DNA from 4 places in the Methylibium sp. genome. Region 3 is predicted to be linked to each of the others. Evidence: predicted binding sites of a transcription regulator. Region 3 holds the regulator's gene; each other region holds the start of a gene.
What was found. Region 3 encodes FNR, which switches genes on or off when oxygen is low (the NO sensors DNR and NnrR bind a similar motif). Its sites were predicted from a motif close to TTGATNNNNATCAA; they were not measured.

Region 1: a site for FNR is predicted at 3,142-3,155, ahead of ubiM (5-demethoxyubiquinol-8 5-hydroxylase UbiM). Genes of this name have one in related genera too.
Region 2: a site for FNR is predicted at 3,854-3,867, ahead of ACQY9S_RS05380 (OmpW/AlkL family protein). Genes of this name have one in related genera too.
Region 4: a site for FNR is predicted at 4,502-4,515, ahead of ACQY9S_RS03485 (hemerythrin domain-containing protein). Genes of this name have one in related genera too.

What each region holds. Positions count from the first base shown of each region.
Region 1 covers NZ_OZ257250.1:3,521,877-3,529,003, forward strand. Annotated here, with positions in the region: gene ACQY9S_RS16555 (diguanylate cyclase domain-containing protein) at 1-593, opposite strand, end outside; gene ACQY9S_RS16560 (extracellular solute-binding protein) at 590-1,639, opposite strand; gene ubiM (5-demethoxyubiquinol-8 5-hydroxylase UbiM) at 1,834-3,108, opposite strand; gene ACQY9S_RS16570 (DUF883 family protein) at 3,395-3,718, shown strand; gene ACQY9S_RS16575 (phenylacetate--CoA ligase family protein) at 3,744-5,153, opposite strand; gene ACQY9S_RS16580 (universal stress protein) at 5,362-6,201, shown strand; gene ACQY9S_RS16585 (RNA polymerase sigma factor) at 6,235-7,127, opposite strand, start outside.
Region 2 covers NZ_OZ257250.1:1,148,251-1,155,377, reverse strand. Annotated here, with positions in the region: gene ACQY9S_RS05400 (glutathione S-transferase family protein) at 1-518, opposite strand, end outside; gene ACQY9S_RS05395 (polyhydroxyalkanoate depolymerase) at 653-1,873, shown strand; gene ACQY9S_RS05390 (hypothetical protein) at 1,955-2,773, opposite strand; gene ACQY9S_RS05385 (LytTR family transcriptional regulator DNA-binding domain-containing protein) at 2,962-3,717, shown strand; gene ACQY9S_RS05380 (OmpW/AlkL family protein) at 3,933-4,535, shown strand; gene ACQY9S_RS05375 (FAD binding domain-containing protein) at 4,839-5,702, shown strand; gene ACQY9S_RS05370 ((2Fe-2S)-binding protein) at 5,725-6,216, shown strand; gene ACQY9S_RS05365 (aerobic carbon-monoxide dehydrogenase large subunit) at 6,213-7,127, shown strand, end outside.
Region 3 covers NZ_OZ257250.1:589,878-597,004, forward strand. Annotated here, with positions in the region: gene ccoP (cytochrome-c oxidase, cbb3-type subunit III) at 1-588, shown strand, start outside; gene ccoG (cytochrome c oxidase accessory protein CcoG) at 617-2,101, shown strand; gene ACQY9S_RS02755 (hypothetical protein) at 2,133-2,378, shown strand; gene ACQY9S_RS02760 (hypothetical protein) at 2,397-2,651, shown strand; gene fnr (fumarate/nitrate reduction transcriptional regulator Fnr) at 2,680-3,405, opposite strand; gene hemN (oxygen-independent coproporphyrinogen III oxidase) at 3,579-5,009, shown strand; gene ACQY9S_RS02775 (sulfite exporter TauE/SafE family protein) at 5,032-5,727, shown strand; gene icd (NADP-dependent isocitrate dehydrogenase) at 5,874-7,127, shown strand.
Region 4 covers NZ_OZ257250.1:731,119-738,245, forward strand. Annotated here, with positions in the region: gene ACQY9S_RS03450 (glycosyltransferase family 2 protein) at 1-662, shown strand, start outside; gene tolB (Tol-Pal system beta propeller repeat protein TolB) at 692-1,957, shown strand; gene pal (peptidoglycan-associated lipoprotein Pal) at 2,017-2,556, shown strand; gene ybgF (tol-pal system protein YbgF) at 2,558-3,346, shown strand; gene ACQY9S_RS03470 (tRNA threonylcarbamoyladenosine dehydratase) at 3,343-4,119, shown strand; tRNA gene ACQY9S_RS03475 (tRNA-Lys) at 4,161-4,236, shown strand; tRNA gene ACQY9S_RS03480 (tRNA-Lys) at 4,277-4,352, shown strand; gene ACQY9S_RS03485 (hemerythrin domain-containing protein) at 4,600-5,259, shown strand; gene ACQY9S_RS03490 (hypothetical protein) at 5,379-5,897, shown strand; gene ACQY9S_RS03495 (arsenate reductase) at 5,961-6,311, shown strand; gene acnA (aconitate hydratase AcnA) at 6,320-7,127, opposite strand, start outside.

The DNA.
Region 1 (7,127 bases), 1.6 Mb from region 3:
ACCACCACGACGCCGACCGCCAGGCCGGTGGCATCCGTCACCGGCATCGCCAGTTGCAGCACCGGCTGGTCCAGGCCGGCATGGTTGCCGCCCTCGTGATTGACCGTGATGCGCGACAGGTAGGTCGCGCCCGCGGGCAGCTTCAGGGTCTCGGCCACGTAGGCGTAGTGGCCTTTCTCCTGCAGGTCATCGCCCTGCACGCGCAGCGGCAGCTCGTCGCGCCGGTCCACCCGCACGCGCTCCAGCCCGAAGTCGGCGGCGGAAATGAGGCGCAGCTGGGAATAGGCCGGGTTGGCGCGCATCACCAGGCTGAACAGCGTGGCGAGCTGCTCGTCCCGGGCCGCGTCGGCCCGCTGCAGGGTCGACAGGGCGGCCGGGTGGCCGGCGAGCACCTGCAGGTTGCGCGAGATCTCCTCGCGCGTGAGCGTGATGCGCCGCGCCAGCACCTGGGTCGAGGTCAGCAGCTTGTTCTTGGCCGACTCCACCAGCAAGTCGCGGCTGGCCGCGTAGGCATAGAAGCCCGTCAGCCCCGCCGCCAGGGCGCCGACCAGCGCCAGCAGCAGGGCCAGCTTGGCGGCGATGCCCAGTCTCATGGCGCCAGCACCTTGCTGGCGCGATCGCCCGACATGATCCGGCCCCACAACAGGTTGCGGCGTTCCTCGCTTTCGACGGGCTCCAGCCAGGTCAGGTTGGCGCCGGCCTGGTAGTCGGTGGAGGCCGATGTCGTGTTGGCCAGCCCCTGCCGGGTCACGAGCACCTGACCGGGCTCGCTTTCGAGCAGGTAGTCGATCCAGGCGGTGGCCAGCGCCGGATCCCTGGCACCGCGCGTGATCGCCCAGCAGTCCAGCCAGGCCAGCGCCCCTTCCCTGGGAATGGCATAGCCGGCATCGATGCCGGCCGCCTTGATCGCCTGCAGTTGCTGGGTGCCGTAGTTGGCAAACAGCAGCGCCGCGTGGCGGCGCTTGAACAGGGCCACCGATTCGTCCGGCTGGGTGTAGAAGCCGGCCGCGTTGCGTCGCAGGGCGATCAGCCGGTCCACGGCCCGCGGCCAGCTCTCGTCGTCCAGCCTGAAGGGCGATTTCAGGCCCAGCAGCTGTGCCGCCAGCGAGAAGTTGTGCGTGCCGCCGTTGTAGGCGACCACCTTGCCGCGGTAGCGCTCGTCCCACAGGGCGGCGATGGAGTCGGGCGCGCGGCCGACCTGCTGGCGGTCGTAGATCAGGCCCATCTCGGCATAGGTGTAGGGAATGGCATAGGCCGTTCCGCCGTGCACCAGGCCGGGGATGGCCGCCAGGTCGCGAAAGCGCGGCAGTTGCCGGGCGAGGTGGGGCATCGAGGGCGTCGCGATCCCGACCACCAGCCCCTGCCGGATGTAGCGTTGCAGCTCGGCGGTGTTGACCGCGAAGACATCGAAGTCCTGCGCGCCGTTCCGGCTGATCTTCTGCCACAGGTCGACGTCGGAGTCGACGATGGTGACCTCGGCCCTGCTGCGGGTTCGTTGCTCGAAGGTCTTGACGATGTCCGGGTCGGCATAGCCCGGCCAGGCCAGCACGCGCAGTGCTTGCGCGGCGCGGGCCGTCGCCGGCGCGATCGCTGAAAGCGCCAGGCAAAACTGTCGGCGGTTGAGGTGTGCTCGGTTCATGCGTGGGTCAGGCCCGTGGGCGTGTCGATCCCGGTCCGCGGCGAGCCCGACGGCAGGCACGCCACCGCGCCAGCGTACGCCTGTGCGCAAAGCGGTCGCGCCTCGCAGGGGCACTGCGCGCGCCACCCCGGCTGGCGGTGGCATCCCGAGGGCCGGTGCGGCCCGATCGTTGTCGATCTGCCGCGGGCGGCAGCCTACGGCCCGAAGCCCGGGCCGCGCCGGCGGTGCCAGGGCGACAGCGTCCGCGCCGCGTCGCGGGCCTCGGTCAACTGGCGCGTGAGCGCCGACCTGATCAGGCCGCTGAACGGCGGCACGCGCCCGGCCAGCGCCAGCACGGTGCGGCGGACCAGCTTGGGCAGTGCGCGCTCGTCGGTGAACAAGGACACGAGCGCGTTGGTGCCCAGGTACATCGGCAGCGTGGCCCGGCGGTGTTCGTGCTCGAAGGCCTGCAGCGTGGACAGCGCACCGATGTCGCGCCCGGCCGAGTGCGCCGCCGCCAGCTCCCGCGCCAACACCTCCACGCCGTAGAGCCCGAAGTTCCAGCCGTGCGCCGTGACCGGGTGCATGCCGACCGCGGCGTCGCCGATCAGCGCGAAGCGCGGTGCGGCGAAGCGATGCGCATAGACGCCGACCAGCGGATAGTGGTGGCGCGCGCCGACCGCGCGCATCGCGCCCAGCCGCCCGCCCGACTGCAGCTCGATGCGGGCCGCGAACTCCTCGTCCGGCAAGGCCAGCCACTGCGCTGCGAGGTCGCTGCTCACCGTCACGATGGCCGATGCCTGGCGCTCGTTCAACGGCAGCAGCGCCAGCGAGTTGCCGTAGCGGAAGCACTCCCATGCGATGCCGTCGTGGGGCTGCTCATGGGCCACGCGGCCGACGATCATGCTGCGACCGAAATCGTGCACCGACGCGCCGATGCCGGCCATGCGCCGCGTCTGCGACAGGCGGCTGTCGGCGGCGACGACCAGCGGGGCGCTCAGGCGCCGGCCGTCGGCGAGCGTGACCCGGGCGCGGTCGGGGCCCAGCGCCAGCGCAGCGACGCGGGCCTCGCAGGCCAGTTGCACGCCGGGGCGGCTGCGCGCCGCGGCCAGCGCCGCGCTGCGGATCCGGTGGTTGGGCACCAGCCAGCCCAGCGGCGATGGCGGGCCCCCGTCCTCCTGCACGGCGAAGCGCAGCAACGAAGGGCTGTTGCCGTCGAGCACGCGGGCTTCGCACAGCGGCGCGACCTCGGCCGGCGACAGGTGCTGCCACAGGCCCAGCGCCTGCATCACGCGCCGGCCACGCTGCGTCAGCGCGATCTCGCGGCCGTCGGGTGCCGGGGCCTCGAGCGCGGCGAGGGAGCCCTGTTCGAGCAGCTGCACCGACAGGCCGGCGTCGGCCACCGCGCAGGCCAGCGCCAGGCCGGCCGGGCCGGCGCCGATGATGAGCACGTCCGCATCGGCGCCCCGGGAGGAGTCAGGCAGAACCACCAGCGGATGGTGCCCTGCCGCGGGGGCCGGCCCTTGACGCAAGTCAAGCGTCCTGCGCCCGTTGCTGCCTAGAGATCGGGCGCCACGACCTGTGGGCCTTGCCGGCGCACTTTCTGCATGCCGAGGGCAACTGCGTGTCCGGCCGGGCGGCTGGCCTTCGATGCCCAGGCTCCGCCTCCGATTGACCCTGGTCAAACGTCGCCCCCGCCATCTGCCTAGCATGGCCCGATCCACAACCCGAACGCCGCGGCGGCCAGCGCTGCGTTCCAACGGCAAGGAATGCACCATGGACCCGACAGCCACACCCCCCGAGCTCGCCGCCCGCGAACGCCTCGCCCACGGGCTGCAGCAAATGGTCGACGAGGCCAGCCACCTGCTCAAGGACGCGCAGCGCGCCGGCGGCGACCAGCTCAACGCGACGCGCGACAAGTTCGAGACGCAACTGCGCCGCGCCCGGGCCGAGCTGGGCCGGCTCGAGGACGAGGCGATGTACAAGGCTAGGCGCGCCGCGCGCAACACCGACCACGCGGTGCACGAACATCCCTACGCCGCGATGGCGGTCGCCGCCGGGGTGGGGCTGCTGGTCGGCATGCTGATCGCGCGCCGCTGAGCGCGCGGGGTCTCGCTGCCGCCCCTCAGCGTCGGGCGGGCACGCCGGCCGGCAGCACGACCACGCGGCGCAGCTTGCCGCTGGCGCGCTGGTGCAGGGGGGCCGCGCGGCCGAGCGAAATCTGCGTTCCGGTGACGCCGTGGTGCGCGAGGAACGCCGCCAGCGCGCGCCGCGAACTCTCGAAGGCGGTCCGCGCATCGGTCACCGCCGCCTCGAAGCGCAGTTCGATCGAGCCGTCCGCTGCGCACAGCACCTGGAACTGGGTGACGTGCGCGCCCTCCTCGATGGCGGTTTCCAGCGCCAGCGGCAGGATCGTGACCGGACGGCGCCGCGCGTCCCGCAGCCGCAGCGTGTCGTCGGCACGGCCCTGCACCTCGATCAGCGGGAAGGCGCTGCCGCAGTCGCAGCGCCCGGCCAGCCGGCGCACGCGGTCGCCCAGCTGGTAGCGCAGCAGCGGCTGCGTGTGGTTGGCCAGGTTGGTGAGCAGCGTGGTGTGCGACATGCAGCCCGCCGGGACCGGCTGCAGGCGCTCGTCGACCGGCTCCAGGACCACCCAGTCGTCGTTCAGGTGCAGGTGGCCGTGCGCGCACTCCCAGGCGATCGTGAAGAACTCGGAAGCACCGTAGTTGTTGCGCACACTGCAGCCGAAGGCCTCGCGGACCAGCTCGCGCTGCTCGTCCGACAGCTGCTCGCCGCCCATCCACACCTCCTTCAGCGTCAGCTGCAGCGCGCCGTCCTGCTGCATCCGCGCCAGCGCCGCGGCGCAGCTCGGGTAGGTGATCAGCACCGTGGGCTGCAGCGCCTGCAGGTCGCAGGCCACGTCGCGCAGCGGGTCGAGCACCGAGAACACGCGGATCTGCGGCGCCAGTGCGGCAGGCACCAGGCGCCGCAGGCGCTCCATGCTCACCAGGCCGGCGAAATGGCCGCCGGTCGCGCCGACGAAGGCGAAGCGCTGGCGCGCGCCCCAGCTGCCGAGCGACGGCTGCGCCGGGCTGGCACCGCGCAGGCGCAGCGCGTCGATCGCGTCGTAGGCGGCCAGGCTCCGCGCGTCCTGCACGAACAGCCCCGGCTCGCCGCTGGTGCCGGAGCTGGTCCACAGCAGGTAGTCGCCGAGCCAGGCGTCGGCAATGCGGCCCGGGTCGGCCACGAAGGCCTTCGCGGCGGCGTGGGTGATGCGCCGGTCGGTGGCCCAGTCGTCGAAGTGCTGCATCAGCTCGGCCTTGCACACCGGCTCGAAGTCGGCGAGCTGCCGGGCGTGCGGCTGACGCCCACGGTAGAACGGCGAGTCGCGCAGCGCGGTGTCGATCAGGCTTTGCAGTCGCTGCTCGCGCAGCCGCCGGCCGGCGCCCGCCGGGTCCAGCCCCGCGCACCAGGTCTCGCTCCAGGCCCGCATCCACTGCCAGGCGTTGAAGGGGGGTGGGGGGTGCGTGGTCATGCGGGGGTGGTGCCTGGGTGAGAGCGGGAAGCGCTTCGGCGCCGGGCGGCGCGAGGCACGAGCATGCGCCCGAGGCGGCAGCGCTGGCAAGGAGGGACGCGCCGGCCCGTTGCTGCACGGCGCCGGCCGCCTGGGGCCCGGTTGATCCACGTCAAGCCATGCCCGCCGATCGGGACTAGCGTTGAAGCCTCGCATGAGGAGCAAGACGATGAGCGACCTGAAGTCGATCCTGGTTCATCTGGACGATTCGAGCGGCAGCGCGCGGCGCTTGCAAGCGGCGCAGCGCCTGGCCGCGGCCCACGCGGCGCAGATCGACACGCTGTACGCGGTGATGCCGTCGATGCTGCAGAACCCCTATGCCTTCACCATCGAAGCGGGCGCAGCCTCGCTGCTGATCGAGGCCGAGAACGAGCAGCGCGAGCGCGCCCGTGCGGCCTTCGAGCAGGAGCGCCGCGCCGCGGGCGGCATGCCGGGCGTGAAATGGAGCGAGACGCGCGGCGAGCCCGTCAGTGCCTTCGTGCGCCGTGCCTGGGGGGCCGACCTGCTGGTGCTGGGCCAGCACGACCCCGACCACACGGTCTATGCCGGCGTGCCGCCGGACTTCACCGCGTCGGTGCTGATCGACAGCGGCAAGCCCGCCCTGGTGCTGCCCTATGTCGACACCGGCCCGACGCTCGGCGATACCGTGATCGTGGCGTGGAAGTCCACGCGCGAGTCGGCGCGCGCCGTCACCGCGGCGCTGCCGCTGCTGCAGCGGGCGCTGAGCGTGCACGTGATGGCCTGGGACGAAACGCCGGACGCCGACCAGCGCACGCCGCTGGAGATCGAGTCCTTCCTGCAGCGCCACGACGTCACGGCCACGGTGCACCGCGACGCGCCGCCGACCGGTGGGCTGGGCGAGCTGCTGCTGTCGCAGGCGGCCGACCTGCTGGCCGACCTGCTGGTGATGGGCTGCTACGGCCACGGTCGTGCGCGCGAATGGGTGCTGGGCGGCGTAACGCGCACCGTGCTGCGCTCGATGACGCTGCCGGTGCTGATGGCCCACTGACCGCAGGCGCCTCGCAAGCCGCCGGCCCGCCCTTCAATTCGATGCGTTCGAATGCAATGCCGCATGAGCGGCGCGCGCCCGCTCCAGCAGCAGCTCGCGTTCGCGCACATTGCGCGTCAGCGCTGCGGCGCGCTCGAACTCCGTGCGCGCTTCGTCATGGCGGCCCAGCTTGGCCAGCAGGTCGCCGCGCACGCTCGGCAGCCAGTGGTAGCCGGCCAGCGCCGGACTCGATGCCACGGCGTCGACGACCTCCAGCCCGGCCGCGGGCCCGAAGGCCATGCCGACCGCCACCGCGCGGTTGAGCTCGATCACCGGCGACGGCGCCACCTGCGCCAGCGCGTCGTAGAGCGCGACGATCAGCGCCCAGTCGGTGTCGGCAGCGCGCGCGGCGCGCGCATGACAGGCGGCCAGTGCGGCCTGCAGCGCATAGGGACCGCGCATGCCGCCCAGCGCCGTGGCACGCGCCAGCGCGGCGAGGCCGCGGCGGATCAGCAGCGGGTCCCAGCGCGAGCGGTCCTGGTCGAGCAGCAGCACCGGCCGGCCCTGCGCGTCGACGCGGGCATGGGTGCGCGAGGCCTGGATCTCCATCAGCGCCACCAGGCCATGCACCTCGGGCTCGTCGGGCGCCAGCCCGGCCAGCACGCGGCCCAGGCGCAGCGCCTCCTCGCACAGCGCCGGGCGCATCCAGTCGTCGCCGGCGGTGGCCGAATAACCCTCGTTGAAGACGAGGTAGACGACCTCCAGCACCGAGGCCAGGCGCGGCGCGCGCTCCTGGGCCTGCGGCACCTCGAAGGGCACGCGGGCCGCGCTCAGCGTGCGCTTGGCGCGCACGATGCGCTGCGCGATCGTGGCTTCCGGTGTGAGGAAGGCGCGCGCGATCTCGGGCGTGCTCAAGCCGCCCAGCAGTTTCAGCGTGAGCGCCACGC
Region 2 (7,127 bases), 560 kb from region 3:
TTGAGCCGCGTCACCACCGGGGCATACATCGCGTCGGCGATGCTGCGCTCCCCGAACAGCCAGGGCCCGCCGTAGCGCTCGAGGCATTCCGACCAGATCTCGATCACCCGGTCGATGTCGGACTGGGCCCGGCTCCACACCTTGTAGCCCGGGAAGCTGCCCTTCAGGTTCATCGGCAGCGCCGAGCGCAGCGAGCTGAAGCCGGAGTGCATCTCGCCGCAGACGGCGCGGCAGTGCGCGCGGGCGATGCGGTCGGCCGGCAGCAGCCCGGCCTTGGGCTTGATCTCGTTCAGGTACTCGGCGATCGCCAGCGTGTCCCAGACCTCGGCCTTGTCGTGCGTCAGGCGCGGCACCAGGATCGACGGCGCGAGCAGCAGGATCTCGGCGCGCACGCCGGGGTCGTCGGGCGGCAGCACGTTCTCGTTGAAGTCCAGCCCCGCGAAGCGCGCGAGCAGCCAGCCGCGCAGCGACCACGACGAATAGTTCTTGCTGCTGATGGTGAGCGTGGCCTTGGCCATGGTGCGTGTCTCCTCCTGGTGCGATGACCCCCCGCAATCGCTGTGCCAGCTTGGGGCGGGTCGGCACGCATGGCCTGCAACTTGCCTGCATGAACGGGTAGAACCCTGCCCGTCGACAGGGGATGAGGCAGCCCATGATGTACGAGGCCTACCAAGCACACACCGACTTGATGGCACCGGTCCAGATGGCGGCGCGCACCGCGGCGTCCTACCTCAGCCACGAGTGGTTCGCCTTCAAGCAAATGCCGGCCGTGCGCAAACTCGCGGCCGCCTGCGAGGTCCTGACGCTCGCCAAGCTCACCCACCACCGGCCCGAATTCCGCATCGACTCCGTGCGGGTCGGCGAGCGCGAACTGAAGGTGCGTGAAGAGGTGGTGACCAGCACCCCCTTCGCGACGCTGCTGCGCTTCGTGCGCGAGGACGCCCCGGCGGACCAGCCGCGCGTGCTGATCGCGGCACCGCTGTCGGGCCACTTCGCCACGCTGCTGCGCGACACCGTGCGCACGATGATGGCCGACCACGACGTCTACATCACCGACTGGCACAACGCCCGCCACGTGCCGCTGGCCGAGGGCCCGTTCGGGCTGGACGAATACATCGAACACCTGATGCGTTTCCTGGAAGCCATGGGGCCGGGCTCGCACCTGATGGCGATCTGCCAGCCCTGCGTGCCGGCGCTCGCCGCGGTGGCGCTGATGGCCGAAGACGACAACCCGGCCCAGCCGCGCAGCATGTCGCTGATGGCCGGCCCGATCGACTGCCGCATCAACCCGACCGGGGTGAACGTGCTGGCCACCAGCAAGCCGATCGAGTGGTTCGAGAAGAACCTGGTGCACACCGTGCCGATGCGCTATGCCGGAGCGATGCGCCGCGTCTACCCCGGCTTCCTGCAGCTGACCGCCTTCATGAGCATGAACCCGGACCGGCACCGCAAGGCGTTCGCCGACCTCTACCACCACCTGGCCAACGGCGACATCGAAAAGGCCGAGGCCACGCGGCAGTTCTACGACGAGTACTTCGCCGTCAACGACCTGGCGGCCGAGTTCTACCTCGAGACCGTGAAGCTGGTGTTCCAGGACTACGCGCTGGCGCGCGGCGAGCTGAACTACCGCGGCCGCAAGGTCGACACGAAGGCGATCCGCCGCACCGCCCTCTTCACCGTCGAAGGCGAACGCGACGACATCTGCTCGATCGGCCAGACCGTCGCCGCGCACGACCTGTGCGGCGGCCTCGCGCCGTTCCGCAAGACCCACCACGTGCAGCTCGGCGTCGGCCACTACGGCGTGTTCAGCGGCCGGCGCTGGCAGCAGCAGATCTACCCGCGGGTGCGGGAGCTGATCCACGTGAGCCAGTGAGGCTCTCGCCGGCCGCGGCGCGCGCCATCCCGCCGCGTTGACGACCCCCGGGGCCGGCCAGGTGACCCTTGCGGGCCGGCGTCACGCCTCGTGGGTCACGTCGCCGGCGAGCCGGCCTCGCTGGAGCTTCAACACCCAGGCCGCCCAGGCGAGCGCCAGCAGCAGCACCAGCGCACCCAGCTTGTGGACCAGCGCGCCGATGAACTGCGCCTTGGGCAGCAGGCCCAGCGAGGAGAACAGGTAGATCCAGTCGTGGCCGCCCGCCTCTCCGGTGGCACCCGACAGCAGCACCAGCTGCGGCTGCAGCGCGTCGTACATGTACGGCGCCATGTCGAGCAGCGACACGCCCAGCAGCCACAGGCCGATGGCGGCACCGAAGGGGTCACGGTTCTTCAGCACGAAGGCGGCGACCAGCACGGCGGGCATGAGCAGCTGACCCAGCGTGCCGCCCAGGACCGCCACCCACTCGCCGAACAGCCTGAACAGCACGTGGCCGGCCTCGTGGAACACCAGCAGCGGCCCGTGAATGAACGACGAAGCCATCTCCCCGCTGCGGTAGTCGAGCGCGATCAGGCGCAGGCCCCAGATGGCAAAGCACGCGAGCAGCGCAAGCCGCAGCCAGAACCGCGTGACGTCGACGCGCGCAGGCACATGTAACAGCCAGCCGCGCAAGCCCGGCGCGTCGGCGGCGGCATCGCCTGCCACGCTCTCCGCGGCGGCCCAGAACGGGCGGCGATCACGGGTCGCAGCCGGAACACCGGCTGCCACCGGCCCGGGCGGCACCAGCTTGGCCAGGATCACGCCACACGCCGGGCACGCCGCCGGCAAGGCCTGCTCCAGCGGCAGTGGGTGGTGATGGCATTTGGGGCAGCGCTCGAACATGCGCGCCAGTCTATCCACGGGGCGCGGCCTGGCGCTCGCGGCAAGGTGGTCCGATCACGGCTTCAGGACAACCATGAGAGCTTGGCGGGAATATCGCTCTGGCGCCCGGACCGGCAGCCGGTGTGCGTGAATAACATTCAGGACAACCCTTGTCAGGCGCCACGAGAGAGCGTGATTCAATTGCACATCGACCTGCAGAGTCCTGAATGAATTCGCGCACGAATTTCGGCACCCCCCTCTACCACCTCGAGCGTTTCGATGTGGGCGTGGTGCAGTTGGACCGCGACCTGAAGGTCGTGGCGATGAACAGTCTGGCCCGCCGCGTGCTCCCGGTCGACGAGAAGCAGCCCTTCGACAAGATGGTGCTGTCCTTCCATCCGGAGCGCTCACAGTCGAAAGTGAAGTTCCTGCTCGATCAGGCCGAGTGCCCGGTCAGCAATCCTCCGCCGATGACCATGATCATCAACATCCCCGAGCGGGTGTTGCTCATCAAGGTCAGCAAGATGTCGGATCAGCGTGGCGATACGGTCAACCACTTGCTGATCTTCTACGACATCACCGACATGGTCAGTGGAGACGAGCCGACCACGCAGAAGCCACAGACCAAGCGGCAGCTGCGGAAGATCCCCACCGTGTCACAGAACCGGATTGTCCTCGTGGACGTCGAGGCGGTGATCTATATCCGCGCCGAAGGCCACTACACGTGGATCGGCACGGAGCACGGGACCAGCTTCTGCAATCTCAACATCAGCGACCTGGCCGAGCGGCTCGATGGCGTTTCGTTCCTGCGCATCCACCGCAGCTATCTCGCCAACCTGCAATTCGCTGAACAGCTCGTGCGCGACGACGGCAAGGTCAGCCTCAAGCTGCGCGGCAACGCATCCACGCTGCCGGTGTCACGTTCCAGCGTGCCGCTCCTGCTGGAGCGGCTGGGCATCGCCGAGACCGACAGCCCACGCTGAACCCGCCGGGGCTTGTCCGCCAGCCCCGACAAAGCACTGCACTTCGTGCGGCGTGTGCTGCATTTCGTGCATGCCTTCCCGGTGTTCGTGCATCCGCCGGGCCGGGCTCCGCCTTCGGACCTAAGTTCGCCGCCACTTGACGCAAGTCAAGTACCGCGGCGCGCCCGCGAAGGGCGCCGTACACCACATAAACATCATGAGACAGGAGTCCCACCATGAGGAAGATCCACCTTGCCCTGATTGCTGCCGTTGTTGGCGGTCTGGCCCCGCTGGCCCACGCCCAGGCCGCCGGCGACTGGTTGGTGCGCGTCCGCGCCGTGAATCTGGATCCGGCCAACAAGGACGACATCGCCATCACCGACGTGAGCATCAATAGCAAGGTGATCCCGGAGGTCGACATCAGCTACTTCTTCACGCCCAATATCGCGGCCGAACTGATCCTGACCTACCCGCAGAAGCACGACGTCAGCTCCACCGCGCACGGCGGCAAGATCGGTACCCTGAAGCACCTGCCCCCGGTGCTGACGGCCCAGTACCACTTCACCAACTTCGGCACCATCAAGCCTTACCTGGGCCTGGGCCTGAACTACACGCGCTTCTCCAACGTGGACCTGCCGGCGGGGTTCACCATCGACAAGAACAGTTTCGGTCTGGCGCTGCAGGCGGGTGTCGATTTCGCGCTGACCAAGGAATGGTCGCTGAACCTCGACATCAAGAAGGTGCAGCTGCGCACCGACCTGTTCGCGAACGGCACCAATCTCGGCACCATCAAGGTCGATCCGACCCTGATCGGCATCGGAGTCGGCTACAGGTTTTGAGCCGCTGGCTTTGACCTCGGCCGGTGCGGCGCTCGAGCGCGCCGCACCGGCCGCAGGGACCGGGCGTCGCCGAGACCGACAGCTAGCACTGACCTCGTAAAAACCCGCAATCGGGTTACTCCCAGGCACCCTGTGGTGAGCTGCATTTCGTGCAGTTCGCTCCGCATTTCGTGCGGGCCACGCCGGGGTTCGTGCAAGCGCCGAAGCGGGTTTCGTTCTGGAGCCTAAGGTCACCCCCGCTTGATCAATATCAAAGCAAGGGTCGCCCCGCGAAGGCGCCTTGCACCACAGGAGACAGTCACGATGATTCCACCCGGATTCGAGTACCACGCGCCACGCTCGGTCGCCGACGCGTTGAAGTTGTTGGGCCAGCTCGGCCCCGACGCCAAGCTGCTGGCCGGCGGGCACAGCCTGCTGCCGATGATGAAGCTGCGCTTTGCGCAGCCGGAGCACCTCATCGATCTGAACCGGATCGAGTCCTTGCGCGGCATCCGCGAAGAGAGTGGCACGGTGGTGATTGGTGCGATGACGGTCGAGAACGACCTGATCTCATCGAAGATTCTCCAGGCCAGGCTGCCGATCCTGCCCGAGGCGGCCCGACTGATCGCAGACCCGCAGGTGCGCAATCGCGGCACTATCGGCGGCGACATCGCCCACGGCGACCCGGGCAACGACCATCCGGCGATTGCCATTGCGCTGGACGCCACCCTGGTGCTCGAAGGGCCCAAGGGTCAGCGCATGGTCAAGGCCAACAGCTTCTTCCTCGGCACCTACATGACCGACATGGCCGAAGATGAAATCCTCACCGAGATCCGCGTGCCGGCTTTCGCCCCGAAAACTGGTTACGCCTACGAAAAGCTCAAGCGCAAGACGGGTGACTGGGCCACCGCCGGCGCGGCTGTCGTGATGCGAATGGACGGCGGCAAGGTCAGCGCGGTGCGCATTGCGCTCACGAACGTGGCGGCGACCGCACTGCGCGCAGGCGATGCCGAGACGGCGCTTCTCGGCAAGCCGCTGTCGGACGCAACGATTGTCGACGCTGCCGCCAAGGCGATGGCGATCTGCGATCCGGCCGAGGACCTGCGCGGTGACCGCGAATACAAGACCGCCATGGCCGGCGAGATGGTCAAGCGCGCGATCCGCAAGGCAGCCTCCCGCTGCCAGTGACAAAGAGAACGGAGACACCCTCATGGGCAAGAAACTCATTACCGTCAAATTGAACGGCCGCGCCGTGGAGAAAGCGGTCGAGCCGCGCACCCTGCTCATCCACTTCCTGCGCGAGGACTGCCAGTTGACCGGCGCGCACATCGGCTGCGATACCAGCCACTGCGGCGCCTGCACGGTCGACATCGACGGCCGTTCGGTCAAGAGCTGCACGCATCTCGCGATCCAGTGCGACGGCTCCGACGTGCAAACCGTCGAGGGTCTCGCGAACGCCGGTGTCCTGCACGCGGTGCAGGAAGGCTTCTACAAGGAGCACGGCCTGCAATGCGGCTTCTGCACGCCCGGCATGCTGATGCGCGCCTACCGCTTTCTGCAAGAGAACCCCGACCCCACCGAATCCGAGGTGCGGATGGGCATGAGCGGAAACCTCTGCCGCTGCACGGGCTACCAGAACATCGTCAAGGCCGTGCTGTACGCGGCCGCCAAGCTGCGCGAGACCCAAAAGGAGGCCGCATGAACGCACCTGCTGACCCGAAGCTGCTCGAGCGCAGCGCCGCCCTGCAAGGCATGGGCGAGAGCCGTCTGCGCAAGGAGGATGCCCGCTTCATCCAGGGCAAGGGCAACTATGTCGACGACATCAAGATGCCCGGCATGCTGCACATGGACATCGTGCGTTCGCCGATCGCGCACGGCCGCATCAAGAGCATCAACAAGGCGGCCGCGCTCGCCATCCCCGGTGTGCACGCGGTGCTGACTGCCGACGACCTCAAGCCGCTCAAGCTGCACTGGATGCCCACGCTGGCCGGTGACGTGGCCGCGGTGCTGGCCGACGAGAAGGTGCACTTCCAGATGCAGGAAGTGGCGATCGTGATCGCCGACGACCGCTACATCGCCGCGGATGCCGTCGAGGCGGTGGAGGTCGAGTACGAGGAATTGCCGGTCGTGATCGATCCATACAAGGCCCTCGATCCCGGCGCGCCGGTGCTGCGCGAAGACTTGGCAGGCAAGACCGAAGGCGCTCACGGCAAGCGCGATCACCACAACCACATCTTCACCTGGGAGGCCGGCGACAAAGCGGCGGTCGATGCTGCCTTCGCGAACGCGCCCGTCTCGGTGAGCGAGCGGATCGTCTACCCGCGCGTGCATCCCTGCCCGCTGGAAACCTGTGGCTGCGTGGCCAGCTTCGATCCGGTCCGCGGCGAGCTGACAACCTACATCACCTCGCAGGCGCCGCACGTGGTGCGCACGGTGGTCTCGCTGCTGTCGGGCATCCCGGAATCCAAGGTGCGCATCGTCAGCCCCGACATCGGCGGCGGCTTCGGCAACAAGGTCGGCATCTACCCGGGTTATGTCTGCGCCATCGTCGCGTCCATCGTGCTGGGCAAGCCGGTCAAGTGGGTCGAGGACCGAGTCGAGAACATCTCCACG
Region 3 (7,127 bases):
TACACCCGCTTCGCCGCCATGCCGGCGGCCGAACTGGCGCGCGACCCGCAGGCGCATGCCCTGGGCGAGCGGCTCTTCATCAACAACTGCGCCCAGTGCCACGGCTCCGACGCGCACGGCAGCAAGGGCTTCCCGAACCTGACCGACAACGACTGGCTGCACGGCGGTGCGCCCGAGCAGATCGCGCAGACCATCGCACAGGGGCGCCAGGGCATGATGCCGCCGATGGCCGCGGCGGTCGGCAGCGCCGAGGACGTGCGCAACGTCGCCAACTACGTGCTGAGCCTGTCCGGCAGCCCGCACGACAGCATCGCTGCACAACTGGGGCGCGAGAAGTTCGGTGCCTGCGCGGCCTGCCACGGTCCGGGCGGCAAGGGCAATCAGGCCCTGGGCGCACCCAACCTGAGCGACAAGATCTGGCTGCACGGCTGGGGCGAGGACGCGGTGATGAAGATGGTCAACGAAGGCAAGACCAACGTGATGCCGGCGCATGCCGGGCGGCTGAGCGAGGCGCAGATCCAGGTGCTGGCCGCTTACGTCTGGGGGCTGTCGAACACCGGCGGCGCCGCGGTCGCGGCGAAGCAGTGAACTGCCGGAGCGCGACCCCGAGCCGCTGATGAATCGTCCTGCCTCACGCGTCATCCCCATCGCTGCCGCGCCCGACGACACGGGCGAGATGGTGTCGCTGTACGCGAAGCAGGCGACGATCCATGCGCGCGCGGTGCACGGCTGGTTCGCCGCCTGGCGCTGGGCGCTGGTGTGGCTCACGCAACTGGTGTTCTACGGCCTGCCGTGGCTGCCGTGGAACGGCCGCCCGGCGGTGCTGTTCGACCTGGGGGCGCGGCGCTTCTACATCTTCGACCTGGTGCTCTATCCGCAGGACTTCATCTACCTCACCGGCCTGCTGATCCTGTCGGCCTACGGCCTGTTCCTGTTCACCGCCGTGGCCGGTCGTCTGTGGTGCGGCTACGCCTGCCCGCAGACGGTCTACACCGAGATCTTCATGTGGGTCGAGCACCATATCGAAGGCGACCGGCAGGCGCGCCTGAAGCTCGACGCCACGCCCTGGGGCGCCGCGAAGCTGGCCCGCAAATCGGCCAAGCATGCGGTGTGGCTGGCGATCGGGCTGTGGACCGGCTTCACCTTCGTCGGCTACTTCACGCCGATCCGCGAGCTGGGCGGCGAGGCCCTGAGCCTGTTCGGTCTCGCCGGCCCGGGTGCCGCCGGGCCGGGCCCCTGGGAGTGGTTCTGGGTGCTGTTCTACGGCTTTGCGACCTACGGCAATGCCGGCTTCATGCGCGAGCAGGTCTGCAAGTACATGTGCCCCTATGCGCGCTTCCAGAGCGCGATGTTCGACCACGACACGCTGATCATCAGCTACGACACCGCGCGCGGCGAGCCGCGCGGCTCGCGCCCGCGCAGCCTGGCGCACGACGCGCTGGCGGCCCAGGGCAAGGGCGACTGCATCGACTGCACGCTGTGCGTGCAGGTCTGCCCGACCGGCATCGACATCCGCCAGGGGCTGCAGTACGAGTGCATCGGCTGCGCCGCCTGCATCGACGTCTGCGACGGCGTGATGGACAAGATGGACTATCCGCGCGGCCTGATCCGCTACGCGACGCAGAACGGCCTGGCCGCCGGCCGCAGCACGCTGGACTGGCGCCGGGTGTTCCGTCCGCGGGTGCTCGTGTACAGCGTGATCCTGCTGCTGGTCTCGGGCGGTTTCGTTGCCAGCCTGGCACTGCGCAGCCCGGTGCGGGTCGACGTGGTGCGCGACCGTGGCACGCTGGCGCGGCTGGTCGACGAAGGGCGCATCGAGAACGTCTACCGTCTGCAGGTGATGAACGCGACCGAATCCGCGCAGCGCTACCGCGTGGCCGTGAGCGGCATCGCCGGTGCCCAAGCGCAGGTGCGCGGCGAGGTGCTGCTGGCGCCGGCCGAGTCGCGCTGGGTGCCGGTGGCCGTGCAGATCCCGCCGCAGACGGCCGCGGCGCTGGGGCCGGGCGCGCACCCCTTGCGTTTCGAGCTCACACGCGAGGTCGACGGCAGTCAGCCGGCGTTCAGCGTGGTCGAGAAGTCCACTTTCGTCGTGCCGCGCTGAGTGCGGTACGCTGCTCACCAGGAGAGTCTCCATGGCACAGACGAACGCAAAGATCCTGGCGCCCTCCCCGGCAGCGCAGCTGCCGTGGTGGCGCGAGCCCATGCTCTGGCTGGTGCTCGGCGGGCCGCTCGTGGTGGTGGTGGCCGCCATCGCCACCGCCGTGATTGCCGTGCGCGGCAGCGACCCGGTGCTCAGCCGCGCGAGCGAGTCCCTCGACAGCAGCACGCCTGCGGTGCAGGCACGCAACCACGCGGCCACGCCCAGGGCGCCGCACTAGGGCCGGCCGGGACACGCCATGAGGCAACGCACGTTGTGGATCGCCTGGCCCTCGTTCATGATGGCTGGCGTGCTCGAGATGCTGGTGTTCAGCGCCGCCGATCCCGCCGACTTGAGCGGCTGGGTCGGCAGTGCGTTGCAGAGCGTGTCACCGGCGGGTGTGTACACGCTGGCCTTCTTCAGCTTCTGGATCGTGTGCGCGCTCACGTCGATGCTGACGCTGCTGCTGGCGACGCCGGAGCCCGAGGGAACCGAGCCGCGCCGCTGGCCCTGAGTGAGCGGGGGCCTCCGCGCTCGGGGGCTCAGCAGGGGCCGTTGACGAGCCGGCGCAAGCCGGCTTCGTCGAGCACGCGGATGTCGCGTTGCTTCACTTCGAGCAGCCCCTCGTCCTGGAACTTCGAGAAGGTGCGGCTCACCGTCTCGAGCTTGAGGCCGAGGTAGCTGCCGATCTCCTCGCGCGTCATGCGCAGCACCAGCGACGAGGCCGAGAAGCCGCGCGCCTGCAGCCGCTGCGTCAGATTGAGCAGGAAGGCGGCGAGCCGCTCCTCGGCGCGCATGCTGCCGAGCAGCAGCATCACGCCGTGGTCGCGCACGATCTCGCGGCTCATGATCTTGTGGAACTGGTGCTGCAGCGGTGTCGACTCGCGCGAGAGCGTCTCGAGCTGCGTGTAGGGGATCTGGCAGACCTGCGAGTCCTCGAGCGCCACGGCGTCGCAGGCATGGCGGTCGGTGCTGATGCCGTCCAACCCGAGCAGCTCGCCCGCCATCTGGAAGCCGGTGACCTGGTCGCGTCCGTCGTCGGCCGAGACGCGGGTCTTGAAGAAGCCGGTGCGTACCGCGTAGAGCGACTCGAAGCGATCACCGGCGTGGAACAGCGCGTCGCCGCGCTTGACGGCACGGCGGCCACCCACCAGTTCGTCGATCCGGTCGAGGTCCGCATCCGACAGGCCGACCGGCAGGCACAACTCGCGCAGGTTGCAGCTCGAGCAGGCAACCTTGAGCGCTTCGATGCGGATGGGTTGTTCCATGCGGACCATTATGGGTGCGCGCTCGGCGTGAGCTCCGCAAGGCGCGTCAGCGGGTGTGTCCGGGGCAAGTTGCATGATCGGCCTCAAGATGAGTGCAGATTGTCCGGGCCCGTCGACCCCGGGGCTTGATGCAGATCAAGTGCAGGGCGCTGGGCGCTGGGCACAGTCTGGGCATGTCCAGCACTCCCACGACCGCCAAGCCGGCGCCCGCCGCACCGACCGAGGAGCTTCTGAGCCGACTGGACGCGGGCGGGCCGCGCTACACCTCCTATCCCACGGCGGACCGCTTCGTCGAGGCCTTCGGTCCCGCCCAGTACCGGCAGGCGTTGGGGCAGCGCCGCAGCGGCCCGCAGTCGGCCGGTGCGGTGGGCGGCAGTTCACCGCTGTCGCTGTACGTGCACGTTCCGTTCTGCGAATCGGTCTGCTACTACTGCGCCTGCAACAAGGTGATCACGCGCCAGCACCGGCATGGCGCGGAGTACCTGGAGTCGCTCGGACAGGAGATCGCGCTGCACGTGGGCGCGCTCGGCCCGGGGCAGCGCGTGAGCCAGCTGCACCTCGGCGGCGGCACGCCGACTTTCCTCAGCGACGGCGAACTCACGCAACTGATGTCGCTGCTGCGCGCGGCCTTCGACGTGCAGACGCAGGCCGAATGTTCGATCGAGGTCGACCCCCGCACCGTCGATGCCGGGCGGCTGGCGCACCTGAAACACCTCGGCTTCAACCGCCTGAGCTTTGGCGTGCAGGACTTCGATCCTGCCGTGCAGCAGGCGGTGCACCGCATCCAGCCGCAGGAGCAGGTCTCGGCACTGATGGCCAGTGCCCGCGCGCTGGGCTTCGATTCGATCAACATCGACCTGATCCACGGTCTGCCGAAGCAGACGCCGGCTTCGCTGGCACGCACGGTGGAGCAAGTGGCCCGGCTGCGGCCGGACCGCGTGGCGCTCTACGGCTACGCGCACCTGCCGCAGCGCTTCAAGCCGCAGCGGCGCATCCATGCGCAGGACCTGCCCGGCACGGCGCAGCGTGTCACGATGCTGTCGAACGCGATCGCCGGCTTCCTGGAGCACGGCTACGACTACATCGGCATGGACCACTTCGCGCTGCCGACCGATGCGCTGGCGACGGCCAAGCGCCAGGGGCGGCTGCACCGCAACTTCCAGGGCTACAGCACCCAGCCCGACTGCGATCTGATCGGCCTGGGCGTGTCGGCGATCGGTCGCGTCGGTGCGACCTACAGCCAGAACGCCAAGTCGCTGCCGGAGTACCAGGACGCCTTGCGCGCCGGCGAACTGCCGGTGGTGCGCGGCCTCGTGCTGACGCGCGACGACGTGGTGCGCCGCTCGGTGATCATGGCGCTGATGTGCCAGGGCCGGGTGGTGTTCGAGTCGATCGAGCTGGCCCATCTGCTCGACTTCAGGCGCTACTTCGATGCCGAGCTGCAGCGGCTCGAGCCGCTGGTCGGGCAGGGCCTGGTCGAGATCGACGCCGACGCGATCCAGCTCACGCCGCTGGGCTGGTACTTCGTGCGTGCGGTGGCGATGGTGTTCGACCGCCACCTGCAGGCCGATCGCGACCGCGAGCGTTATTCGCGGTTGATCTGAGACAAGTGCGCGGGGTGCGGCAATGAGCCTCGCACTGATCACGACCGGCCTCGTGCTGGGTCTGGCCGGCAGTCCGCACTGCGTTGCGATGTGCGCCGCACCCTGTGCGGCCGTCGAGCGGGCCTGTCCCGGCGCGCGCCCGTGGCAGGCTGCGGTGTCGCTGCAGCTCGGACGGCTGCTGTCCTACGGCAGTGCGGGGGCCCTGGTGGCGGTGGGCGCCGGCTGGCTGGCCGAGATGTTCCAGGCCACCGCCTGGCTGAAACCCTTGTGGACACTGTTGCAGGCGGCGGTGATGGTTTTCGGCCTGTGGCTGCTGCTCACCGGCCGCATCCCGCGCGTTGCGCTGGGCCGCCTCACGGCACCGCTCTCGGCCGTGCCGATGCTCGGGCCGCTCCCGGCCATGGGGCGGGTGCGCCAGCGCGGCTGGGCCTGGTCGGGGGCCGTCGGCCTGCTGTGGGCGGCCTGGCCTTGCGGCCTGCTGTACTCGGCGCTGGTCGTCGCCGCGCTGGCCGACGGGCCGCTCGCCGGTGCGGCGGTGATGCTGGCGTTCGCGCTCGGCGGCGCGCTGGCCTTGTTGCTGGGCCGCAGCCTGCTGGGCCGCCTGGGCCGCGGCGCGGGCGCCGTGCGCTTGGCCGGGGTGCTGCTGGCCGCCGCTGGGGCGTGGGCGATGTGGCACCAGCTGACCGGCCCGGGCGGGCCGTGGTGCATTGCGGCCTAGGACCATTGACCGTCCGGTATTGCCCTGGCACTCCCCTGTGCGCTGCGCAGAGCGGCATCGTTCGCTGCAGTGCACGATGCCTCGCCTAGAATCGAAGTCACCCCTCCTGTTCCTCTCGAACCCCCACCCAGCGGAGACGCAAGTCCATGTACCAGCACATCAAGGTGCCTGCCGACGGCCACAAGATCACCGTCAATGCCGATTTCTCGCTCAATGTGCCCGATCAGCCCATCATTCCCTACATCGAGGGCGACGGCACCGGCTTCGACATCACGCCGGTGATGATCAAGGTGGTCGACGCCGCGGTCGCGAAGAGCTACGGCGGCAAGCGCAAGATCCACTGGATGGAGATCTACGCTGGCGAGAAGTCGACCAAGGTCTATGGCCCCGACGTCTGGCTGCCCGAAGAGACGCTGCAGGTGCTGAAGGAGTACGTGGTGTCGATCAAGGGCCCGCTGACCACGCCGGTGGGCGGCGGCATCCGCTCGCTCAACGTGGCGCTGCGCCAGGAACTCGACCTCTACGTCTGCCTGCGCCCGATCCAGTATTTCGAAGGCGTGCCGAGCCCGGTCAAGGAGCCGCACAAGACCAACATGGTGATCTTCCGCGAGAACTCGGAAGACATCTACGCCGGCATCGAGTTCGAGGCCGAGAGCGAGAAGGCCAAGAAGCTCATCAAGATCCTGCAAGAGGATTTCGGCGTCAAGAAGATCCGCTTCCCGAACACCTCGGGCATCGGCATCAAGCCCGTGTCGCGTGAAGGCACCGAGCGCCTGGTGCGCAAGGCGATCCAGTACGCGATCGACAACGACAAGCCCAGCGTGACCATCGTGCACAAGGGCAACATCATGAAGTTCACCGAGGGCGGCTTCCGCGACTGGGCCTACGGCCTGGCACAGAAGGAATTCGGCGCGCAGCCGATCGACGGCGGCCCGTGGTGCAAGTTCAAGAATCCGAAGACCGGCAAGGACATCACCGTCAAGGACTCGATTGCCGACGCCTTCCTGCAGCAGATCCTGCTGCGCCCGGCCGAGTACTCCGTGATCGCCACGCTCAACCTGAACGGCGACTACGTGTCCGATGCGCTGGCGGCGCAGGTCGGCGGCATCGGCATCGCCCCGGGCGCGAACCTGTCGGACTCGATCGCGATGTTCGAGGCCACCCATGGCACCGCGCCCAAGTACGCCGGCAAGGACTACGTCAACCCGGGCTCCGAGATCCTGTCGGCCGAGATGATGCTGCGCCACATGGGCTGGACCGAGGCGGCCGACCTGGTCATCTCGTCGATGGAGAAGTCCATCCTGTCGAAGAAGGTCACCTACGACTTCGCGCGCCTGCTGGACGGCGCCACGCAGGTCAGCTGCTCGGGCTTCGGGCAGGTGATGATCGACCATATGTGA
Region 4 (7,127 bases), 140 kb from region 3:
GCACGCGCGACATCGCCGCGGCCCGGGGCGCCAGGGTCGTCACGACGAGCGACTGGCCGGGTTTCGGTCCGCAGAAGAACCGCGCGCTCGAGGCCGCCACCGGCGAGTGGGTCTTCAGCATCGACGCCGACGAGCGCGTGACGCCGGAACTCGCGCATCAGATCCGTGCCGCGATGGCGGCCCCCGCCGGCCCGGCGGCCTACACCGTGTCACGACTTTCCTCGTTCTGCGGCGTCTGGATGCGCCATGGCGACTGGTATCCTGACCATGTGTTGCGCCTGTTCCGCCGCGGCCAGGCGCGCTTCACCGACGACCTGGTCCACGAGCACGTGGCCGCGAGCGGCCCGGTCGGCCACCTCGACGGCCACCTCCTCCACGAAAGCATGCCCAGTCTCGAGTCCTGTCTCGACAAGATGAACCGCTATTCGAGCGGGCGCGCGCTCGACCGCCACCGTGCCGGCAAGACCGGTGGGCTGGGCGCCGCCCTGACCCACGGCGTGTGGGCATTCCTGCGCTCCTATGTGCTCCGGCGCGGTTTCCTGGACGGCCGCATGGGTTTCGTGGTCGCCGTCAGCGTCGCCGAAGGCACCTATTACCGCTACCTGAAAATGTGGCTGCTCGATCGCGCTGCGGTCGAAGCGGCTGCACCCCCTGCTGCATGAATCACATTCGACCTGCTTTTCCTCCATCGATGCTGCGCCGCAGCTTGGTGGCGCTGCCGCTGGCGGCCGCGCTGCCTCGCGCGATGGCGCAGTTTCGCGTCGAGATCTCGGGCGTGGGCGCCACCCAGGTGCCGATCGCCATCGTGAAGTTTCGCGACGAGGAAAAGGCGGCACAGCCGGTGGGCGCCATCCTGCGCGCGGACCTCGAGCGCAGCGGTGTGTTCCGCAACCTCGACACGGCCGGCGTCGCCCTCGACGAGGGTTCGCAGCCGGCCATGAGCGACTGGCGCGCTCGCAGCGCCGACGCGCTGGTGGGCGGCTCGGTGACGCGCCTGGCCGACGGCCGCTTCGACGTGCGCTACCGGTTGTGGGACGTGGTCAAGGGCCGCGACCTCGGCGGCCAGAGCTATGCGGTGGCGGCGGCCGACCTGCGGCTCGCCGCCCACCGGATCGCCGATGCGGTCTATGAAAAGCTGACCGGCGAGAAGGGCGTGTTCTCGACGCGCATCGCCTACGTCACCAAGGCCGGTGGCCGCTACACGCTGTGGGTGACCGATGCCGACGGCGAGGGTGGGCAGTCGGCGCTTGCCAGCCCCGAGCCCATCATTTCTCCGGCCTGGTCGCCCGACGGCCGGGAATTGGCCTATGTGTCCTTCGAGAGCCGCAAGGCGGTCGTCTACGTGCAGGAGGTCGCCAGCGGCAAGCGCCGCACGCTGGCGAGCTTCCGTGGCTCGAACAGTGCGCCGGCCTGGTCGCCCGACGGGCACCAGATCGCGCTGACCCTGAGCCGCGACGGCGGCTCGCAGCTGTTCGTGATGGGCCGCGACGGCGAGGGCGTGAAGCGCCTGACCAATAGCGGCGCGATCGACACCGAAGCCACCTGGTCGCCCGACGGCAAGTCGATCTACTTCGTCAGCGACCGCGGCGGCAGCCCGCAGATCTACCGGGTGCCGGCGGGCGGCGGCAATGCCGAGCGGGTGAGCTTTGGCGGCAGCTACAACATCAGCCCGGCCCTCAGCCCGGACGGTCGTTCGATGGCCTACATTGCACGCGACGGCGGAGCCTTCCGGCTGCAGGTGATGGACCTCGCGAGCGGAACCAGCCGCGCGGTGAGCGACACCAAGGACGACGAAAGCCCCAGCTTCGCGCCGAACGGCCGGCTGATCATCTACGCCACCCGCGATGGTGGCCGCGACGTGCTGATGACCACCACCGCCGACGGCAAGATCAAGGCACGCCTCGTGTCGACCCAGGCCGACGTTCGGGAGCCGGTCTGGGGTCCTTACGGACGCTGAGCCAGACGGCCGACGCCCCTTTTTGCTCGATAGATGAACCATTCCACAAGGAGAGAACCATGATTTCGATGATCCACCGCACGACCCCCGCACTGGCCTTGCTGGCCGCACTGGCCCTGGCCGGTTGCAGCTCGCCGGTGAAGCTGGACGAGCCGCCGGTGGAAAGCCGCACCGCCACGCCGGTGGGTGGTGCGGGCGCCGGTGGCTCGGCCAGCGGCACCAGCCAGTCGCAGGTGGCCAATGTGGATCTGTCGGCCCAGCAGGCCGGCGCGCTCGGCAAGGTCGTCTACTTCGACTTCGACAGCTTCGTGGTGAAGGACGAGTTCCGCCCGATCGTCGACAACTACTCCAAGGCGCTGAACGGCGACCGCAAGAAGCGCGTCGTGATCGAAGGCCACACCGACGAGCGCGGCGGCCGCGAGTACAACCTCGCGCTCGGCCAGAAGCGCGCCGAGGCGGTGGCCAAGTCGCTCACGCTGCTGGGCGTGCAGGACGCGCAGATCGAGTCGGTCAGCTACGGCAAGGAGCGCCCGGCCGTCACCGGCAGCGACGAAGCCGCCTGGGCCAAGAACCGCCGTGCCGAACTGCGCGACCGCTGACATGTCTTCGGGCACCGTCACGGCAAAGCGCGCCGGCTGGCGCACGCTGGTCCTGACCGCGGCGCTGCTCGGCGCCGGGGCCGCGCAGGCGGGCCTGTTCGACGATGACGAGGCGCGCCGGGCGATCCTGGACGCACGCGCCCGCATCGACCAGGTCGAGCAGGGCTCCAAGGCACGCGAAGCCGAGCTGACCGAGCAGGTCAACCAGTTGCGGCGCAGCCTGCTCGATCTCAACTCGACCATCGAGCAGTTGCGTGCCGACCTCGCCAAGTTGCGCGGCAGCGACGAGCAGCTGCAGCGCGATGTGGCCGACCTGCAGCGCAGGCAAAAGGACGTGCAGCAGGGCATCGACGAGCGCCTGCGCAAGATGGAGCCGCAGAAGGTCACGCTCGACGGCAAGGAGTTCCTCGCGGAACCCGAAGAGACGCGGCTCTACGGCGACGCCGTCAACGTGCTGCGGCAAGGCGATTTCACGGGGGCCGTGAATGCCTTCAGCGCCTTCCAGCGTCGCTACCCGAGCAGCGGCTACTCGACTGCGGCGCTGTACTGGCTGGCCAACGCGCAGTACGGCAAGCGCGACTACAAGGACGCCATACCCTCGTTCCGAGCGCTGGTCGCGGCGGCGCCGGACCACCCGCGTGCGCCCGAGGCCCTGCTGTCGATCGCCAACTGCCAGATCGAACTCAAGGACACCAAGGCAGCGCGCCGCACGCTCGACGAGCTGCTCAAGGCCTACCCGAAAAGCGAGGCTGCGCAGGCCGGCCGTGAACGCCTCGCTTCGCTGAAGTGAGTGCGCTGCCGGCACCGGACGAGGCCGATCCGGAGCGCCGCTTCGGCGGCCTCCGGCGGCTCTACGGCGACGCCGGCTATGCCCGGCTGAGGGCGGCGCGCGTGGCGGTGATCGGCGTCGGCGGCGTCGGTTCCTGGGTGGCGGAAGCGCTGGCGCGCAGCGGCGTGGCCGCGCTGACCCTGATCGACCTCGACCAGGTGAGCGAGTCCAACATCAACCGCCAGGTGCAGGCGCTGGGCGGCACGCTCGGCCAGGCCAAGGTGCAGGCGCTGCGCGAGCGCATCGCGCAGATTCACCCTGGCTGCCGGGTGCACACGGTCGAGGAATTCGTCGAACCCGACAACTGGCCGGGCCTGCTGCCGGAGCCGGTCGATGCGCTCGTCGACGCCTGCGACCAGGTGCGTGCGAAGGCGGTGCTGGCGGCCTGGGCCCTGGCCGGCGCGCTGCCGTTCGTGTCGGTCGGTGCCGCAGGCGGCAAGCGCCGCGCTCAGGCGGTCGAGGTGGACGACCTGGCTGCGGTCACGCACGACCCCTTGCTCGCCTCGCTGCGCCAGCGCCTGCGTCAGCACCATGGCGCGGCCCGCCAGGGCGCCGTGGGCCTGCGCTGCGTGTTCTCGCGCGAGCCGGTGCGCGGGCCCGACGGCGCCTGCGAAGTCGATGGCAGCCTCAACTGCCACGGCTACGGATCGGCCGTCAGCGTCACCGCGACCTTTGGTTTTGTGGCGGCAGGTGAGATCATCGAGGGCCTCGTGATCCGCGACGCGCAGACTTGAATCGACGTAAAAAGTCTGGCTATAATGAGCGGCTCTACGGCGGGTTGTTAGCTCAGTCGGTAGAGCAGCGGACTTTTAATCCGTTGGTCGCGTGTTCGAGTCACGCACAACCCACCAAGGTGCGCTTCACCCAGCGCCCACACCGTGGCCAGTTCACGGGCTCTTAGCTCAGTTGGTAGAGCAGCGGACTCTTAATCCGTAGGTCGAGTGTTCGAGTCACTCAGGGCCCACCAAGAAAGACAAGGCCTCGCACGACAGTGCGAGGCCTTTGTCATTTCTGGCCGTGACAAAAACCTTTATTGCGCTGTAAAGCGCCACTTGGTTTGAGACCACTGTCCATTTTGGGATCTGTAAAAGCAGCGGCAGGTTCAGACCGGTTCGCTTGATCTGGCTCAAAGCAGGCGCTGCCCACCGGGCCGAGGCTACAGGTCGCAGCAAGATACCCCGTCGCCCAAGCTCCATCCGCAGCAGAGGCCCGCCATGACGCGCGTCAGCTTGACCATCATCCGCCGAGAGCACCGCGCCCTGTCCGCGATGCTGCGCGCCATCAATCTGTTGCTGGCGGAGCACCGCCGGCGCGGGACCTTGCCCGACTTCGGCATGCTGCGCGCGATGCTGTTCTACGTCGACGAGTTTCCCGAGCGCCTGCACCACGCCAAGGAAAGCAAGTTGCTGTTCCCGATGCTGCGCGCGCGCAGTGGCGAGCGCACGGCCATTCTGAACCGGCTCGACCAGGATCATGCACAGGGCGAGCAGTTCATCCGCAAGCTCGAGCACGAGCTGCTGGCCTTCGAGGTGATGGCCGAGACGCCGCAAGGCGAAGACCGGCGGGGCCGCTTCGAGCAGTCGATGAAGGCCTACATGCATTTCTACCTGAACCACATGCGGACGGAAGAGACGATGGTGCTGCCGATGGCAGAGCGCGTGCTCAGCGATGCCGACTGGAGCGAGCTGGATGCGGCCTTCCTGCAGAACCGCGATCCGCTCGCGGGCGGCGAAGACGAGGAGGTGTACGCCGCCGTCTTCAAGCGGATCACCGAGGCCCAACCGCTGCTGTCGGGTCTGGGCTCTGCGCTGGAGGCGCTGGCGGGGCGCGCCACCGCACGGCCCGCGCAGCAGGGGCATGTGCTCGTTCTCTAGGTGCCGGTCTGAACGCCGAGATGCGCTGCAAACGGGGCGTGCTGGCCCCACAACGAGGTCGGATTCCGTACGGGGGCAGAATTTCCGCCGAGCAGGGGACTCTCGACGAGGTGAACGCAATGAGCTGGGTGTATGGCTGCGGACGGAGTGGTGTGGTCGCTTCGTTGGCGTTGGTGGTCGGCCTGCTGTCGAGCGGGTGTGCGGGCTATGGCCCTGGAGGGCTGGCACCCGGGGTGGGCGAGGCCCAGGTGATCGAGCGGATGGGGGCGCCGACGGCACGCTACCCGCAGCCCGATGGCGGTGAGCGGCTCGAGTTCGCGCGCGGGCCGATGGGGCGCCACACCTACATGCTCGACTTCGATGCCGGCGACCGGCTGCTCCGGTCGGACCAGGTGCTGACCGAGCAGAACTTTCTCGACCTGAAGATCGGCATGAGCCGCGACGAGGTGCTGCAACGCATCGGCCATCCGTCGCACGTGCAGTTTCTGTCACGCCAGCAGCACCAGCTCTGGTCCTACCGCTACGAGACGCCGTTCTGCGTGTGGTTCCAGGTCAGCCTCGACACGTCGAACAAGGTGGCCGAGCTGGGCCACAACGTCGACCCCCAGTGCGACGACCTTTTCGACGGTCACATGTGAACTTGCCGGGCCGTTCCAAGAGCGAACGCCGGAGTGCGAAGTACGAAGCCCCACCCCATGAGCATGATCACCCTGTATGGCATCCCGAACTGCGACACCGTCAAGCGGGCCCGTGCCTGGCTCGACGCCCACGACGTCGGCTACGCCTTCCACGATTTCAAGAAGCAGGGCGTGCCGCCCGCCGCGCTGGCCGCCTGGGTGGCCGATGTCGGCTGGGAAACGCTGGTCAATCGCAAGGGAACCACCTGGCGCCAGCTCGATGCAGCCGTGCGCGACGGCGTTGTCGACGCCGCCAGCGCCAGCGAAGCGCTCAGGGCCCATCCTTCGCTGGTCAAGCGGCCGGTGGTCGAATGGCCCGGGGGGGTGACCGTCGGCTTCGACGAGGCAGCGTTCAGCGCCCGGCTGCGGCGCTGAGAGAGGAATCAGGCTGCGAGCAGTTGCCGCAGTACGAAGGGCAGGATGCCGCCGTGCTGGTAGTAGTCGACCTCGATCGGCGTGTCGATGCGCAGCGTGACGGTCACGGTCTTCTTCTCGCCGGTCGGCGAGGTGATCACCAGCGTGGCGTCCGACTGCGGCTTCATGTCGGCGTCGACCACCACGTCGACCACCTCGTCGCCGATCAGCCCGAGCGAGGTCCATGAGTCGCCGCCCTTGAACTGCAGCGGCAGCACGCCCATGCCGACCAGGTTGCTGCGGTGGATGCGCTCGAAGCTCTTCGCCACCACCGCCTTGATGCCCAGCAGCTGCGTGCCCTTGGCGGCCCAGTCGCGTGACGAGCCGGTGCCGTACTCCTCGCCGCCGAAGATCACCGTCGGCACGCCGGCGGCGACGTACTGCATCGCGGCGTCGTAGATCGCGAGCTTCTTGCCCTTGTCCGCGCCGTCGAGCTGGTAGAGCGTGTAGCCGCCTTCCTCGCGCGAGCCGTCGTCCTTGGGCGGCAGCATCAGGTTCTTGATGCGCACGTTGGCGAAGGTGCCGCGCATCATCACCTCGTGGTTGCCGCGGCGCGAGCCGTAGCTGTTGAAGTCGGCCTTCAGCACGCCGTGCGCGAGCAGGTACTTGCCGGCCGGCGTGGTCTCCTTGAAGGAGCCGGCTGGCGAGATGTGGTCGGTGGTGATCGAGTCGCCGAACAGGCCCATGATGCGTGCGCCCTTCACGCCGGCGTCGGCCACGGCCGGCTCCATGGTGAAGTCCTGGAAGAACGGCGGCTCGGCGATGTAGGTGCTCTTG